2 regions of the Variovorax sp. LjRoot84 genome follow, and region 2 is predicted to be linked to the other one. Evidence: predicted binding sites of a transcription regulator. Region 2 holds the regulator's gene; the other holds the start of a gene.
What was found. The regulator sigma-54, encoded in region 2, starts transcription at its own class of promoters, with help from an activator protein. The targets are predictions, from matches to a motif close to TGGCANGNAANCTGCTTT.
Positions count from the first base shown of each region.

Region 1 (7,753 bases), on a different contig from region 2:
CTCCATCCGGGGACAGTGGCGCGCAGCGATGGCACAGGGATTTCCCGTGCCCGGGTGTTCATCCGCCCTTGCCCCAGCGCAGCTTGCGATAGATGGTGTTGCGGCTGATGCCCAGTCGCTTCGACGCAATGGAGATGTTGCCGTTCGCCGCCGCAAGGGCCGCGCGAATCATCTCGATCTCGGCTTCTCCGAGCGTGAGTGACGACGTGCCGTCGTAGGCGGTCTCGGCCGGCGGGGCGACGACGGTCGGCTCGGCGGGTCGGTCCACGGACGCCGGCGCGGGCACGTCAAGCGGCATGCTCGCCGCCGGGGTTGTGATGGCCGGGGCGGCTGCGGGAATGGACGAGCGAACCCGCTGCACGTCCTCGAGGAAGTCGTCCGACAGATGATGCTCGGTGATCTGCGGCGCGCCGGCCGCCATCACGGCGGCCGTGCGCAGCACGTTCGCGAGCTGGCGGATGTTGCCGGGCCATGCGTAGCGGCTGAACAGCGCCGACACGTGCGGGCTGATCTCCGGCGTGCCATGCGGGCACTCGGTCAGCAGGATGCGGCGTGCCACGACGCCGAGATCGCTGCGCTCGCGCAGCGCCGGCAGGCGCACGACCAGCCCGTTCAAGCGGTAGTACAGGTCTTCGCGGAACGTGCCGGCCTCGATCATCTCGCGCAAGTTGCGGTGGGTCGCCCCGATCACGGCGATGTCCACCGGAATCGACTTCTGGCTGCCCAGCGGCATCACGCAGCGCTCCTGGAGAACGCGCAGCAGCCGCGCCTGCAGGGCGAGCGGCATGTCGCCGATCTCGTCGAGGAACAGTGTGCCGCCGTTGGCTTGCACGATGCGCCCGCATGCGCCCTTGCGGCGCGCGCCGGTGAACGCGCCGTCTTCATAGCCGAACAGCTCGGCCTCGATCAGGGACTCGGGGATGGAGGCGCAGTTCACGGCCACGAAGGCCTGCCTGGAACGGTTCGAGTCCTGGTGCACCGCGCGCGCGAGCAACTCCTTGCCGGTGCCGGTTTCCCCGAGGATCAGGAGCGGGATGTCGCGGTTCAGGACGCGCTGCACCTTCTGCACCATCGCCTCGATCCGCATATCGCCGGTCTTCAGGTAGTGCAGGCCCGAGAAAGCGCTCGGTGGCGCGGCCGCGGCGTCGGCCGGATGGCGCGGCGGGTTCGCGTCGACCGGCACGGCTTCGCGGGCCGTGACGGCCTGCGATGCCGGTTCGTCGCCGCCCAGGCCGGCCATCATCGAGCGCGGCGTGCCGTTGAAGCGGGCCTTGACATAGAACTGCCGCCCATTCGAAAGGCTCAGGCACATCGGCGTCGACAGCGGTGCCCGGAGATGGTCGAACATGGCCGGGACGGTGGTGCCGAACAGGCTGGTCAGGCTCTGCATTCGCAGCGCCGCGCTGCTCATGTCGAGCTGGTCCAGCGCGCTGCGATTGGCGCCGAGGATCTTGCCATCGGCGCCGACGACGATGATGCCTTCGAGCAAGGTGCCGATGAATTCGACGCGGCTGTGCAGGTGCAGCCGAAGCCGGTTGCCGAAGTCGTCCGACAACCACTGGTTCTCGATCATGCGCGCCGACATGCGCACCAGCCCCATGGTGTGCTGGTGATACGAACGCTGGTCGCCGGTGACGTCGAGCACGCCGAGCATATTGCCGCGCGGATCGAAGATCGGGGCCGCCGAACAGGTGAGGAAGCTGTTCGCATGGATGAAGTGCTCGCCGCCGTGAACGACCGTGGGCGACTCCTCGAACAGCGCCGTGCCGATGGCGTTGGTGCCTTTCGAATGCTCGGCCCAGCTGACGCCCGGCGACAGTGCCACTTTGCCGGCGCGTTCGAGAAACTTGTCGTCCCCGACCGAGTGCAGGATTGTTCCCTGGGCATCGGCCAGCACGATCATGCTCTCGGTGTTGACGATCTGCTCGAACAGCATCTCCATCACCGGCGCCGCGTGCGTGAACAGGCGCTGGTTGCGCTCCCGCGCCACGCTGAGGTCGCTGCGCATCAGGGGTTCGAAGTCGGGGCGCTCGATGCGGGTCAACCCTAGCGCGGCGCAGCGCTGATGCGACTGCTCGATCAGTTCCGTGCGCCCGGCCTGCCGCACGAAAGGCAATGCCGACGGCGTCGTCCAGGTCTTGGCGTTCGTGACCAAGGCGCGATGGGTTGCGGACATCTTTGTGTCTCCTCTGCGCCTGCCGAGGCAGGATGTCTCCGTCGAATAACCGCGCGCCGGGCCGTTGACACCAGCTGCGTGGCACTGCTGCGTTTTGGCACAGCTCTCCGGGTCTGTTGCAAAGCAGGCCGGCCAAAGTGGCAAGGATGCCGCAGTGCCGCACGTGCGGCTTGATCTGGAGCAACTGGGCGATCGATCACAGGCAATTTGTGTTCCCGCCTGCAACACCGGCGGGTGGCACGGCGTTTGCAGACCGAGCTCATCTTTCAACACGACCATGACGGAGACCTGACATGAAGCGAAACGGAAATCTGCCGGCCGCACCCACCCCGCCCAGCCACCGGCGCGGGCGCATGGCCTTGCGCCACGGCGCCTGGCTGCTGGCCATCGCCGCCTGCGCCGCAAGCCCCGCCGTATGGGCGCACGGCGACGTGACGCCGCAGGCGGTCGACACGTCGGCGCTGCCGAAGCTCGGCCAGGAGTGGCGTCCCGAGAACCCGTTCCGGGCCAACGACGCAGCCGTCAAGATCGGCACGTCGGCCTACAACCAGAACTGCGCCCGCTGCCATGGGCTGGAAGCGATCTCCGGCGGCATCGCGCCCGACCTGCGCAAGATCGACAACGAATGCGCAGCGCTCAAGGACAGCGCCAAGAAGGCCGCCTGCGTGAAGGAGATCGACGAGTTCTATCTCACGACAGTTCGCCAGGGGCGCACGCGCAACGGCGCGGTGTACATGCCGCCGTTCGAAGGGGTCATGAACCAGGAAGCCATCTGGGCGATCAAGGCCTATCTCGAAACGCGTCGTGACAAGCCGTTCTAGGCGGGGAGGGACCATGACACCCAAGACACCGAGCCGTCGCGATTGCCTGCGCTTGCTGGGCGTGTCCGGCGCCGCAGCCCTGGCATGTGCGCCGCTGCACCTGCGGGCGACGCCACTGGAGCGCGTGCGCGAGCGCGGCGCGCTGACGGTCGGCCTCTACCACGACATGCCGCCGTTCCACGTCGGCGGCCAGGGCATCGACGTGGAGCTGGCGCGCGCCCTGGCCGAATCGCTGGGCGTCAAGCTCTCGCTGCTGCCGTTCCATGCCGACGAGAACATGAACGACGACTTGCGCAACATGGTGTGGCGCGGCCACTACCTCGGCTACGGCCCGGCCGACGTGTTGCTGCACGTGCCGGTCGACCGGCCGCTGATGGAAGGCAACCCGCAGGTCAGCATCTTCGCGCCGTACTACCGCGATCAGGTCGTGATGGCACGCCAGCTCGAGCGCGTGCCGCGGCTCGAGACGCTGTCCCAGTTGGGCGCCGACAAGGTGGCGGTGCCTGGCCAGTCGCTCGCCGGCTGGTTGCTGATCGGCGCCGATGGCGGCGCCTATCGGAGCCAGTTGATCACGCAATGGAAGGACGGCGCCGAGACGGCGCGCGCGCTGTTGCGCGGCGAGGTGGCGGTGGCCGCAGGACTGGCCTCGGAGATGGAGTCGGTGCTGCGCGGCGACCCGCGCTTCGCCATCGCGCCGATGCCTTCGCCGCGGGCGCCGCGCGACGGATGGGCCGTCGGCATGGCCGTCAAGCGTGACGCCACCGAGCTGGCGCAGGCGCTGCAGCGCGCGGTGAACGAAATCGCGGCCGGCGGCCGGCTGCGTCAGATCTTCGAGCACGGCAACCTCGCGTGGCAAGCCGCATGACGCGCGGAACCGGCAGCCTGCTGCCGGGTTCGCGTGAGCTGCGCCGCGGCGCTAGAGCCTTCCGCGCGCTTCGAGCACCTTCCACTCCGCGTCGTCGTACAGGCGCGAGCGTGTGAGAAAGCGCAGGCCGGTCGGCCGCTCGAGCGAGAACATGCCGCCGTTGCCCGCCACCGCATCGATGATGAGATGCGTATGCTCCCAATACGCGAACTGGGCCCGGCTCATGTAGAACGGCGTGCCCGCGATCTCGCCCAGGCAGACGTCCGAATCGCCGGTGACGAACTCGCCGGCGGCGAAGCACATCGGTGCGCTGCCGTCGCAGCAGCCGCCGGACTGGTGGAACATCAGCGGGCCGTGCACGGCGCGCAGGCGCTCGATGAGCGCCTGCGCGGCCGGCGTGGCGGACACGCGGCTGACGCCGTCTTCGGGCATCTTCAGAAGAATCCCAGCTTGTTCTGGCTGTAGCTCACCAGCAGGTTCTTGGTCTGCTGATAGTGGTCCAGCATCATCTTGTGGTTCTCGCGGCCGATGCCCGACTGCTTGTAGCCGCCGAAGGCCGCATGGGCCGGATAGGCGTGGTAGCAATTGGTCCACACGCGTCCCGCCTGGATGCCGCGGCCCATGCGGAAGGCACGCGCGCCATCGCGGGTCCACACGCCGGCGCCCAGTCCGTAGAGCGTGTCGTTGGCGATCTCCAGCGCCTCTTCTTCGGTCTTGAAGGTCGTCACCGACAGCACCGGGCCGAAGATTTCTTCCTGGAAGATGCGCATCTTGTTGTGGCCCTTGAAGACCGTGGGCTTGACGTAGTAGCCAGCGCCGAGTTCACCGACCTGCGTATTGCGTTCGCCACCGATCAAGCATTGCGCGCCTTCCTGCTTGCCCAGATCGATGTACGACAGGATCTTCTCCATCTGCTCCTGCGAGGCCTGCGCGCCGATCATGGTGGACGGGTCCAGCGGATGGCCCTGCTTGATGGCCTCGACCCGCTTGATCGCGCGCTCGATGAAGCGCTCGTAGATCGACTCCTGCACCAGCGCCCGGCTCGGGCAGGTGCAGACCTCGCCCTGGTTCAGCGCGAACATCGCGAAGCCCTCGAGCGCCTTGTCGAAGAAGGCGTCGTCCGCCGCCATGACGTCCTCGAAGAAGATGTTGGGCGACTTGCCCCCTAGCTCCAGGGTTACGGGGATGATGTTCTGGCTCGCGTACTGCATGATCAGCCGGCCGGTGGTGGTTTCGCCCGTGAAGGCGATCTTCGCGATGCGCTTGCTCGACGCCAGCGGCTTGCCCGCCTCCAGCCCGAAGCCGTTGACCACGTTGAGCACGCCGGGCGGCAGCAGGTCGCCGATCAGCTCCATCAGCACCAGGATCGAGGCGGGCGTCTGTTCGGCCGGCTTGAGCACCACGCAGTTGCCTGCGGCCAGTGCGGGGGCCAGCTTCCACACCGCCATGAGGATCGGGAAGTTCCACGGAATGATCTGCCCGACCACGCCCAGCGGCTCATGGAAGTGGTAGGCATAAGTGTCGTGATCGATCTCGCTGATGCCGCCTTCCTGCGCGCGGATGCAGCTGGCGAAATAGCGGAAGTGGTCGATGGCCAGCGGCATGTCGGCCGCCATCGTCTCGCGCAGCGGTTTGCCGTTGTCGATCGTCTCGGCCACAGCAAGCGTCTTGAGGTTCTGCTCCATTCGATCGGCGATCTTGAGCAGGACGTTGGCCCGTTCGGTGGGCGACGTGCAGCCCCAGGCCGCCTTCGCCTTGTGCGCAGCATCGAGCGCGGCTTCGATGTCCTTCGCGTTCGAGCGCGGGATGCTGGTGAAGGCCTGGCCGGTGATCGGTGTCAGGTTGTCGAAGTACTGGCCGTCGATCGGTGCAACCCACTCGCCGCCGATGTAGTTGCCGTATTGCTTCTTGTACGGGTTCGCAATGTCGAGGTGGGTCATTTCTGCCATGTCCATGAGTCGTCTCCAGTCGGGTGGTTGAAAAAAAGCGGATGGCGGGACGCGACGCGGCCCGCGGAGCGACTCAGTGCAAAGCGCGGGCCACGCCGCGGCGGCCTCATCGCGGACGACGCAAGCCGTTGTCAGGCATGGAGTTTTTCCGCCGGGCTCGCGCGGTGCGTCGTCGTTGCTCCAGCGGGCGGCTGTGCCGTAGAGGAGCAACTGCTGCAAAACGGATCACGTTGCACGTGCAGCCGCGCAGTACCGACTTGGCGCACGCCAGCGGCCTTCAGCTCCGAGCTCCTCCACCCGGCGCCAAGGTGCCCTACCTTGATCTTGCTCAAGCGCGCCGCGCGGTGCGCTTGCCACCTGCGTACTTGAACATCAAGATTCGCAGCATCCCATGCACAGGCGCGCGGCAGATGGCCGAAGGAGTCGCAATGGATCGTCGCAAGTTCGTTCGGGTTGCGGGAGGCGGCTTCGTCTTCGCTGCGGCGACGGCGGCACTCGCCGGCTGCAGCCAGCAGATGCCCGCTGCGGCCATCGAGCCGTGGCAGGGGCCGGGGCCGGAGGCCGACCCGCGCCGCTGGATCCTCGGCTACGCGATCCTGGCGCCGCACTCGCACAACCTGCAGTCCTGGCTGGTGGATCTGCGCACGCCGGACGAGATCGTGCTGCGCTGCGACCTTGGCCGGCTGCTGCCCGAGACCGACCCGTTCTCGCGCCAGATCATGATGAGCCACGGCACCTTCCTGGAGCTGCTCGACATCGCGGCGCGCGAGCGCGGGCTGCGTGCCGACATCACGCTGTTTCCCGAGGGTGCGTTCGGCCCGGAGAAGCTCGATCAGCGACCGGTGGCGCGCATCCGCCTGATGCCCGATGCGGCCACGCGCAAGGACCCGCTGTTCGCGCAGATCCTCGCGCGCCGCACCAACCGCAGCCTGTACGACCTGCAGCGGCCGGTGCCCGCCGAGGCCTGGAAGGCGATGGTCGAAGCAGTGGGGCCGCACCCCTTGCATTTCGGCTTCGTCGGCGCGGACCGGGCCGACGCGCTGGAACAGCATCGCGCCATCGCGGCCGAGGCCTGGCGCATCGAGCTGAGCACGCCGCGCACGATCCTGGAGTCGTACAAGGTGCTGCGCGTCGGCGCCGCCGAGATCGAGAAGCACCGTGACGGCTTGTCGATGCTGGACCCGACGGTGGTGCTGCTCGAGCGCATCGGCCTGTTCGACCGCAGCAAGGCGCCAGTGTCCGATGCCTTCGCCACCACCAGCCAGATCAAGGACTTCGGCAAGAAGCTCGCGTCCACGCCCGGCTTCCTCTGGATGGTGACCGAGGGCAACGACCGGGTGACCCAGGTCAACGCGGGACGCGCCTATGCGCGGGTGCAGCTCGCCGCGACCGGGCAGGGCCTGGCGCTGCAGCCGCTGCAGCAGGCCCTGCAGGAGTATCCCGAGCAGGCCGGACCCCACGCCGACATTCGGCGCCTGCTGGCCGTGCCGCTACCCGAGCGGACCGTGCAGATGTGGGCGCGTGTGGGTTATGCGCCGCCGGTCGGTCCTGCGCCGCGCCGTGGCCTGGCAGCGCAGCTGATTCGCGCGTGAGGGCTCGTTATCGACGACAACCATCATGCGGGACATGAGAGGTGAGACCGACGCTCTACGTCGCCAGCCTCGTCGCCTCGACAGAATTCGGCCAGACGCCAATCTTCAACGTCGTCGTGAGATGTTGTCGTATTCGGTCAGCAGGTCGCTCATGGCCTCGCCGACTCCGTAACCGATGTTCTGACTGATGCGACACACAGCATCCAGTCGTTCCATGAACAAGGGCCGCTGCGCATCCGGCAGTCTTGCAATGGTCTGCAACGCCTGCTCGAACATTCGCACCAGCGCACTGAAGTAGCCCTCGTCCTGCAGGCCGACTTCGACGCTGAAGCCTGACGCGCGCTCGCAGT
Region 1 covers NZ_CAXUTE020000002.1:999,335-1,007,087, reverse strand. The annotation lists gene ACSQ9I_RS35480 (sigma-54-dependent Fis family transcriptional regulator) at 59-2,176, opposite strand; gene pedF (cytochrome c-550 PedF) at 2,530-2,997, shown strand; gene ACSQ9I_RS35470 (ABC transporter substrate-binding protein) at 3,011-3,862, shown strand; gene ACSQ9I_RS35465 (DUF779 domain-containing protein) at 3,914-4,294, opposite strand; gene adh (aldehyde dehydrogenase) at 4,297-5,817, opposite strand; gene ACSQ9I_RS35455 (Acg family FMN-binding oxidoreductase) at 6,240-7,403, shown strand; gene ACSQ9I_RS35450 (hypothetical protein) at 7,509-7,753, opposite strand, start outside.
Region 1: the regulator sigma-54 is predicted to act here: its motif matches at 2,315-2,332, upstream of pedF (cytochrome c-550 PedF).

Region 2 (7,753 bases):
AGCTCGTGGATCTCGGCGCCGAGCCGCAGCATGTCGGCCCGGTAGCGGCGGTAGCCGGTGTGGACCACGGGCTCGTCGGTGGCGGCCAGCGAGTTGGTGACCACGCTGATCTTCATGCCACGCCGGCGGATCTCGCGCAGCACCTCCAGCCCCTCCTTGCCGGGGATCAGGTAGGGCGACACCAGCGTCACGTCGGAACGCCCGCGCCGCATCTGCTCGACCACGTTGTAGCGCACGCTGTCGACGTCGAGCAGCGGCACGCCGCCGTAAGTGACCTGTTTGCCGATCACGCGCTCGGGCGAATCGGCATACGCCTCGGCGGTGGTCCAGATGAGGTCGAGCTTGCCGGCGTTGAGGTTCTCGACGATCGGGCTGTAGCCCAGCAGGTCGTTGGGCGCCGGCGGACGCGGTGCCGGGGTGGTGGCCGGTGCAGTCAGCTCCTCGAAGCGCCGCTGCCGTGCCTCCCGCGCGAGCGTGGGCGCGACCACGGTTTCGATCGGCCGCACGTGCTCGCTGTTCCAGTACAGGTCGAACAGGCTGGAAAGGCGCGGGATCAGAGCGCCGGCGACGAAGGTGTCGAGGTCGATGAAGTTCGCGCCGGCCGTCTGCGTGAAGTACGGGTTGCCGATGTTGCGCCCGCCGGCTACCGCCATCGCGCCGTCGGCGATGAAGAGCTTGTTGTGCATGCGCCGGTTGACGCGGCTGAAGTCGAAGAGCGAGGCCGAGAAGCGCCTGAGCATGCTGCCGCGCCCGGCCGGAAACGGGTTGAAGAGCCGCAGCTCGAGGTTGGGCGTGGCGGCCAGCGCGAGCAGCAGCTCGTCCTCGCCCGCGGTGTAGAGATCGTCCATCAGGAGCCGCACGCGCACGCCGCGCTGGGCCGCGTCGCGCAGCGTGCGCAGCAGGTAGCGGCCGGTCTCGTCGTTGTCGATCTGGTAGTACTGGACGTCGAGCGTGCGCTCGGCGCGGCGCGCGAGCTCGAGCCGCGTGTTGAGCGCGAAGTCGCCGCTGGGCATGAGCCGGAAGCCGCTCAAGTCCGCATCCGGCTGCGAGGCCTTGGCGATGCGGCCCAGCACGGTTCCGGTGGACAAGGGCATCGCCTTGGACGGCGTGCGCTCGAATTCGGCCGGCAGCATCGCGCAGCCGCTGGAAAGAAGAAGCACCGCCATCAAGGCCAGGCCGAGGCGAATCCAGCTTGGGAGCGGACTCGGACGGCGACTCATCGCTAGAGTGCCTTGCGCAGATTCGCAGGCGCGATGCGCAGTGCCTCGCGGTACTTGGCCACCGTGCGGCGCGCGCACTCGATGCCCTGCTCCTTGAGCATCTCGGACACCTGGCTGTCGGACAGCGGCTTCCTCACGTCCTCGGCGCTCACGAACTGCTTGATCAGCGCGCGCACCGCGGTGCTGGAGGCGTTGCCGCCGGTTTCGGTGCCGAGCGCCGAGCCGAAGAAGTACTTGAGCTCGACGGTGCCGTAGGGCGTGGCCATGTATTTGGCGGTGGTCACGCGGCTGATGGTGGATTCGTGCAGGCCCAGCTCGTCGGCGATCTCGCGCAGCACCAGCGGCCGCATCGCGAGCTCGCCGTGCACGAAGTAGCTCTTCTGCCGCTCGACGATCGCGTTGGAGACCCTGAGGATGGTGTCGAAGCGTTGCTGGATGTTCTTGATGAACCAGCGCGCTTCCTGCAGCCGCTGCGACAGCGCCTGGCTGCCCTCGCCCTTGTGCTGCTTGAGCGCGCCGGCATAGATGTCGTGCACGCGCAGCCGCGGCATGACCTCGGGATTGAGCATGACGCGGAACCTCGCGTTGGTGCCGTGGCCGATGCGCGTGACGATCACGTCGGGCACGACGATGTTGCGCTCGACGTCGACGAAGCGGCGCCCCGGCTTGGGCTCGAGCCTGGCGATCAGCTGCAGTGCGGCGCGCACCTCGTCCTCGTTGCTGCGCGTGAGCGTGGCCAGGCGCTTGAAGTCGCGCCGCGCGAGCAGCTCCATCGGCTGCTTGCAGATCGCGATGGCGGTCTTGCGCACCTGGGCCTCCTCCTCGCTCTCCTTGGCGCTCGCCAGCTGGCGCAGCTGGATGGTCAGGCATTCGCCGAGGCTGCGGGCGCCGACGCCGGCCGGCTCCAAACTCTGCAGCAGGCCCAGCGCGACCTGGAAGTGATGCACCAGTTCGTCGAACTGGTCGTTGTCGTCGCCCGCGAGGCCCGAGGCCAGCGCCGGCAGCGAATCCTCGAGGTAGCCGTCGTCGTTGAGCGATTCGATCAGGAAGCGCAGCGCGGCGCAGTCGTTCTCGTTCAGGCGCAGCGACAGCGCCTGCCGGTGCAGGAAGGACTGCAGCGATTCCTGGCTGCGCGCGAGCTCGGTCGCATCGGTGCGCTCGTCGTCGCCGAGGTTGTTGGCGCGCGCGGGCGCATCGCCGCCCCATTCGCTGTCGTCGGGCGCGAGGTCGACCGTACCGTCGCCCTCCCAGTCGGGTTCGCTGTCGACGGGCGCAGCCGCTTCGGCATCGCCGTTGGCGGCGACCGCCACCTCGGCCGGCGCCGCGGCCGAGCCGGGGACGAAGTCAGCCTCGCCCTCGGCCTGGCGGTCTTCGTCGCGCACCGGCGCATCGGCCGCCTCGAGACCGAACTCCTCGCGCGGCGCCTCTTCGGCCGTGCGTTCGAGGAACGGGTTCTCGTCGAGCATCTGCTCCACTTCCTGGCTCAACTCGAGCGTGGAGAGCTGCAGCAGCCGGATCGACTGCTGGAGCTGCGGCGTGAGCGCCAGGTGCTGGGAAACGCGAAGCGAGAGCCCTTGCTTCATCGAAGTACGGTCCCCTACATCCGGAAATGCTCGCCCAGGTACACGCGTCGTACCTCGGCGTTGTCGACGATCTCCGAAGGCGTGCCTTGTGCCAGCACATGCCCGTCGCTGATGATGAAGGCGTGATCGCAGATGCCCAGCGTCTCGCGCACGTTGTGGTCGGTGATGAGCACGCCGATGCCGCGTTCCTTCAGGAAACTGATGATTCGCTGGATCTCGATCACCGCGATCGGGTCGATGCCCGCGAAGGGCTCGTCCAGCAGGATGAAGCGCGGCTGCGTGGCCAGCGCCCGCGCGATCTCGACTCGGCGGCGCTCGCCGCCCGACAGCGCCAGCGCGGGCGAATCGCGCAGATGGTCGACGCGCAGGTCGTGCAGCAGTTCGCCGAGGCGTTCCTCGATGCGCTGCTTCGACAGCGGCACCGGCCGGCCCGCGTCGTCGAGTTCGCGCTGCAGCTCGAGCACGGCGCGCACGTTCTCCTCGACCGTGAGCTTGCGGAAGATCGACGCTTCCTGCGGCAGGTAGCTCAAGCCCATGCGGGCGCGGCGGTGGATCGGCATGTGCGCGATCGGTTCGCCGTCGATGCTGATCTCGCCCGCATCCGCCCGAACCAGCCCGACGATCATGTAGAAGGAGGTGGTCTTGCCCGCGCCGTTGGGCCCCAGCAGGCCGACCACCTCGCCCTTTTGCACGCCGAGCGAGACGTCCTTGACGACCTTGCGGCTGCCGTAGCTCTTCTGCAGGCCGCGCGCCTCGAGGCGGCTGCCCAGGACTTCGTTGCCGCCGCTCACTTGCGCTGCTCTCCGCCGAGCGTGGTGGTCGAGCGCAGGCCCGTTCCGGACGCCGGCGCGGAGGCGGCCGGCGCCGCCGGCCTGGCGGACCCGGCAGCGGGCGCCGAGGCGGCCGCCTTGGGCGTGAGGATGGCCTTGACGCGGCCGCCGGGCTGGGTCGCCACGCCCGCATTGGGCGGCAGCGGCGAGCCGTTGACGGTGAAGGTGTCGTTGCTCTGGTCGTAGACGATCAAGGGTCCGCTGCTTTCGTCGTTGGGTGTCGCGCCGACCAGGCGACGCATCACCGCACGGCGGATGAACTTCACGTTGTCGGCGCGGCTGTCGTACTCGATGACTTCCGACTCGCCCTCGATCCACTCGTCGGGGCCGGCGTCGCGCTTCTGCTTGAAATAGGCCAGCTTGCCGGGCGCGGCCGTGACGATGCCGTACTGGTAGCCCTCGGGATCCTGCCGCACGTCGATGCGGATGCCGCGGATGATGATGGTGCCCTTAGTCACCACCACGTTGCCGGTGAAGACGCTGGTCTGCTTGAGGTCGTCGTAGCGCATGGCGTCGGCCTCGATGTTCATCGGCTTGGTGCGGTCCGCCTTCTCGGCCTGCGCCGCCGACACGAGGCCGGCCACGCCCAAGGCGAATACGAAAGCGCGACAAAGGTGGCGAGAAACGGAGGAGGAATGTAACGATGTCATAAAAGGCACGAAACTTGCTGGGCGATTGTATGCGGCCTCATGGATCCGGTTTCCGCCGGCGGATGAAAAAGCCCGCCGAAGCGGGCTTCCTGCTGGTTGCCGCGACGAGCGGCGGGAGGCGCTTTTTTACGCGCTCTTGCGCGCTTCGCCGACCAGGAAGTCGGTGACCTGCAGCGCGCGATCCATGCTGCGCGCGAGTTCGCCGTCCGTATACCACCTGCCCGCGATGCCCATCGCGGGCACGCCGGCCACCTGGTAAGCCTCCTGCAGCTGCTTGGCGCGCTGGATCTTGCTCGCCACGCTGAAGGACTTGAAGTTCTCGGTGAACTTGGCCTTGTCGAGGCCGTTGGCGGCGGCCCAGTCGATGATCTGCTGCTCGCCCGAGAGGTTCTGGCGCTGCTGGTGGATCGCGGCGAACACCTTACGCTGGTATTCGTCGACCTTGCCCATCGCTTCCAGCGCGTAGTAGAGCCGCTGCTGCGGCTGGAAGCTGGGCTGGAAGGCGACCGGCACGCGCTTGAAAGACACGTGGGCGGGCAGCTTCTTGATCCAGGTCTCGAGCGTCGGCTCGAAGGCGTTGCAATGCGGGCAGCTGTACCAGAAGAACTCGATCACCTCGACCTTGCCGGCCGGCGCGTCGACCGGCACGCGCTTGTCGAGCACGGCGTAGTCGGTGCCCGCCTTGGGCGCGAGCGTCTGGGCGTGCGAGGGTGAGGCGAAGGGAAGAAGCCCCAGCGAAGTGGCGGCCAGCGAAAAGTCACGACGTTTCATATTAAGAAGTTCTCCTGTGCGGCTGACAGAGCCCGCGGCTGGCCCGGAGTTCCCGGACCGGCGAGCTTGAGTATGGATGAAGGCTCAGCGCTGGACGCGCACCAAGGCGGATTCGAGGCCACCGCCGTCGAGCCGCTCCTTGAGCCGGTCCGCATCTTCCTTCTTGTTGAAAGGCCCCGCGCGCACGCGGTAGACGGTGCGGCCGGCCTGCTCGCGCTCGGTGATGCGCGCTTCCACGCCCATCAGCGAAAGCTTGGCGCGCTGCGCCTCGGCGTCCTCGGGGGTGCGGAAGGCGCCGGCCTGGACGAAATACATGAAAGGATCGGTGGTGCTGGCGCTGGGCGCCGCGGCGGCGGTGGTGGCGCCGGGGCTGGCGCCCGAACGTGCCCGCGCGAGATCGCCGATCGGGTCATTCGATGGCGGCACCGCGTTGGCTTCGGCCGGCAGGGGCGGCCGTCCGGCGCGCTGTGGCTGTTGCTGCTGCGCGCCGGGTGGCACCACCACGGGCGCCGGCGCGGTCGGCGGCGTGGGCGCCCCCGCCGTGGCGGGCTGGGGCGGTGCGGGCGTCGCGGGTGCCTGCGGGCGGGCGGCGCCTGCCTTGCCGGCGAGCGGGCCGTTGGGGTCCCAGTCGCGGTTCTTGCGCGCCTCGGCTTCGTCTTGCTCGGGGCCGCCGCGCTGGGTCTTGGTCATGAAGGGGATCGGCACCTTGGTCACATAGACCGCGATGCCCAGCGCCACGCCCAGCCCCAGCACCAGGCCGACGATCAGCCCGATGACGATGTTGCCGCTCTGTCTTTTAGTCATGGTTCGAAATCACATCTTGCGCGGCGCGCTCACGCCGAGAATTGCCAGCCCATTGTGCAGCACCTGCGCGGTGGCCGCGACCAGCGACAGGCGGGCCCGCTTGACCGGCTCCTCGTCCACCAGGATGCGCTCGGCGTCGTAGTAGCTGTGGTAGCAGGCAGCCAGTTCGCGCAGGTAGAAGGTGACGTCGTGCGGCGCAAAATCCTTGGCCGCGGCCGCGAGCATGTCGGGGTACTTGGCCAGCAGCAGCAGCAGCGCCTGCGCAGCCGGGCTTTGCAGCGGCGCGAGCTCGACATCCGCCAGCGCAGCCGCATCGCCGCCCCAGGCCGCCAGCACCGAGCAGATGCGCGCATGCGCGTACTGCACGTAGTAGACCGGGTTGTCGTTGTTCTGCGCCAGCGCGAGGTCGATGTCGAAGGTGTATTCGGTGTCGGGCTTGCGGCTCAGGAGGAAGAAGCGCACGGCGTCGGTGCTGGTCCACTCGATCAGGTCGCGCAGCGTCACGTAGCTGCCGGCGCGCTTGCTGATCTTGACCTCTTCGCCGCCGCGCATCACGCGCACCATGGTGTGCAGCACGTACTCGGGATAGCCGGCCGGGATGCCGACGTTCGCGGCCTGCAGGCCGGCGCGCACGCGCGCGATCGTGCCGTGGTGGTCGGTGCCCTGGATGTTGACCACCTCGCCGAAGCCGCGCTCCCACTTGGCGATGTGATAGGCGACGTCGGGCACGAAGTAGGTGTAGCTGCCGTCGCTCTTGCGCATCACGCGGTCCTTGTCGTCGCCGTAGTCGGTCGACTTCAGCCACAGGGCGCCGTCCTGCTCGTAGGTCTTGCCGGCCTCGATGAGCCGCTTCACCGTCGCCTCGACCCGCCCGCTGGTGTAGAGGCTCGATTCGAGGTAGTAGTTGTCGAAGCGGACCTGGAAGGCCTTCAGGTCCAGGTCCTGCTCGTGGCGCAGGTAGGCCACTGCGAACTGGCGGATCGAGTCGATGTCGTCGACGTCGCCGCTCGCGGTGTATTCGCGATCGTCCGAGCGCACGGTCTTCTTCGCCTTGAAGTCCTCGGCGATGTCGGCGATGTATTCGCCGTTGTAGGCCTGCTCGGGCCATTCGGCATCGCCGGGCTTGAAGCCCTTGGCGCGCAGCTGGGTGCTGGTGGCGAGCGTCTGGATCTGCACGCCCGCGTCGTTGTAATAGAACTCGCGCCAGACCTGCGCGCCCTGCGAGGCGAGCAGGTTGCAGATCGCGTCGCCGAGCGCGGCCTGGCGGCCGTGGCCCACATGCAGCGGGCCGGTCGGGTTGGCGGAGACGAACTCGACCAGCACGCGATCGCTGCGCGCGGGCTGGCGGCCGAAGGCCTCGCCCGCGGCCAGCACCTCGCGCACCACCTGCTGCTTGGCAGCGGTCTTGAGGCGGATGTTCAAGAAGCCGGGGCCGGCGATCTCGATGGCATCGACCCACTGCGCGAAGGCCGGGGTGGCCTGGAGCGCGGCGCTGATGTCCTCGGCCAGTTCGCGCGGCTTGCGCGCCAGGGGCTTGGCGAGTTGCATCGCCGCGGTGCTTGCGAAATCGCCATGCGCCGCGACCTTGGGCGATTCGAACGCGGCTTTGGCGCCGGCGCCGGGCGAGAAGGATTCGAGCGTGTTCGCGAGCGCCGCGAGCAGCTCCTGTTTGACCAATAGCATCGCGGGATTTTACCGGGGGCAAACCCGGCCCCGGCCGGCCATGGTCATCCAGGCGTTGCCTCGGGCCGTTAGCATGGGCGGCCCCGGCCGGGGCTCCTGTCACAACCACCCTCGAGGACACCTACACCATGAAGAAGCTTCTCTCCCTGTTTGCCGTGGCCGCCTGTCTCTCCATCGGCGTCGCGCATGCGCAGGACAAGGCCCCTACGGCC
Region 2 covers NZ_CAXUTE020000001.1:5,725,105-5,732,857, forward strand. The annotation lists gene ACSQ9I_RS28245 (phospholipase D family protein) at 1-1,220, opposite strand, end outside; gene ACSQ9I_RS28250 (RNA polymerase factor sigma-54) at 1,223-2,803, opposite strand; gene lptB (LPS export ABC transporter ATP-binding protein) at 2,818-3,594, opposite strand; gene lptA (lipopolysaccharide transport periplasmic protein LptA) at 3,591-4,283, opposite strand; gene ACSQ9I_RS28265 (thiol:disulfide interchange protein DsbA/DsbL) at 4,410-5,054, opposite strand; gene ACSQ9I_RS28270 (SPOR domain-containing protein) at 5,139-5,858, opposite strand; gene argS (arginine--tRNA ligase) at 5,868-7,541, opposite strand; gene ACSQ9I_RS28280 (PsiF family protein) at 7,670-7,753, shown strand, end outside.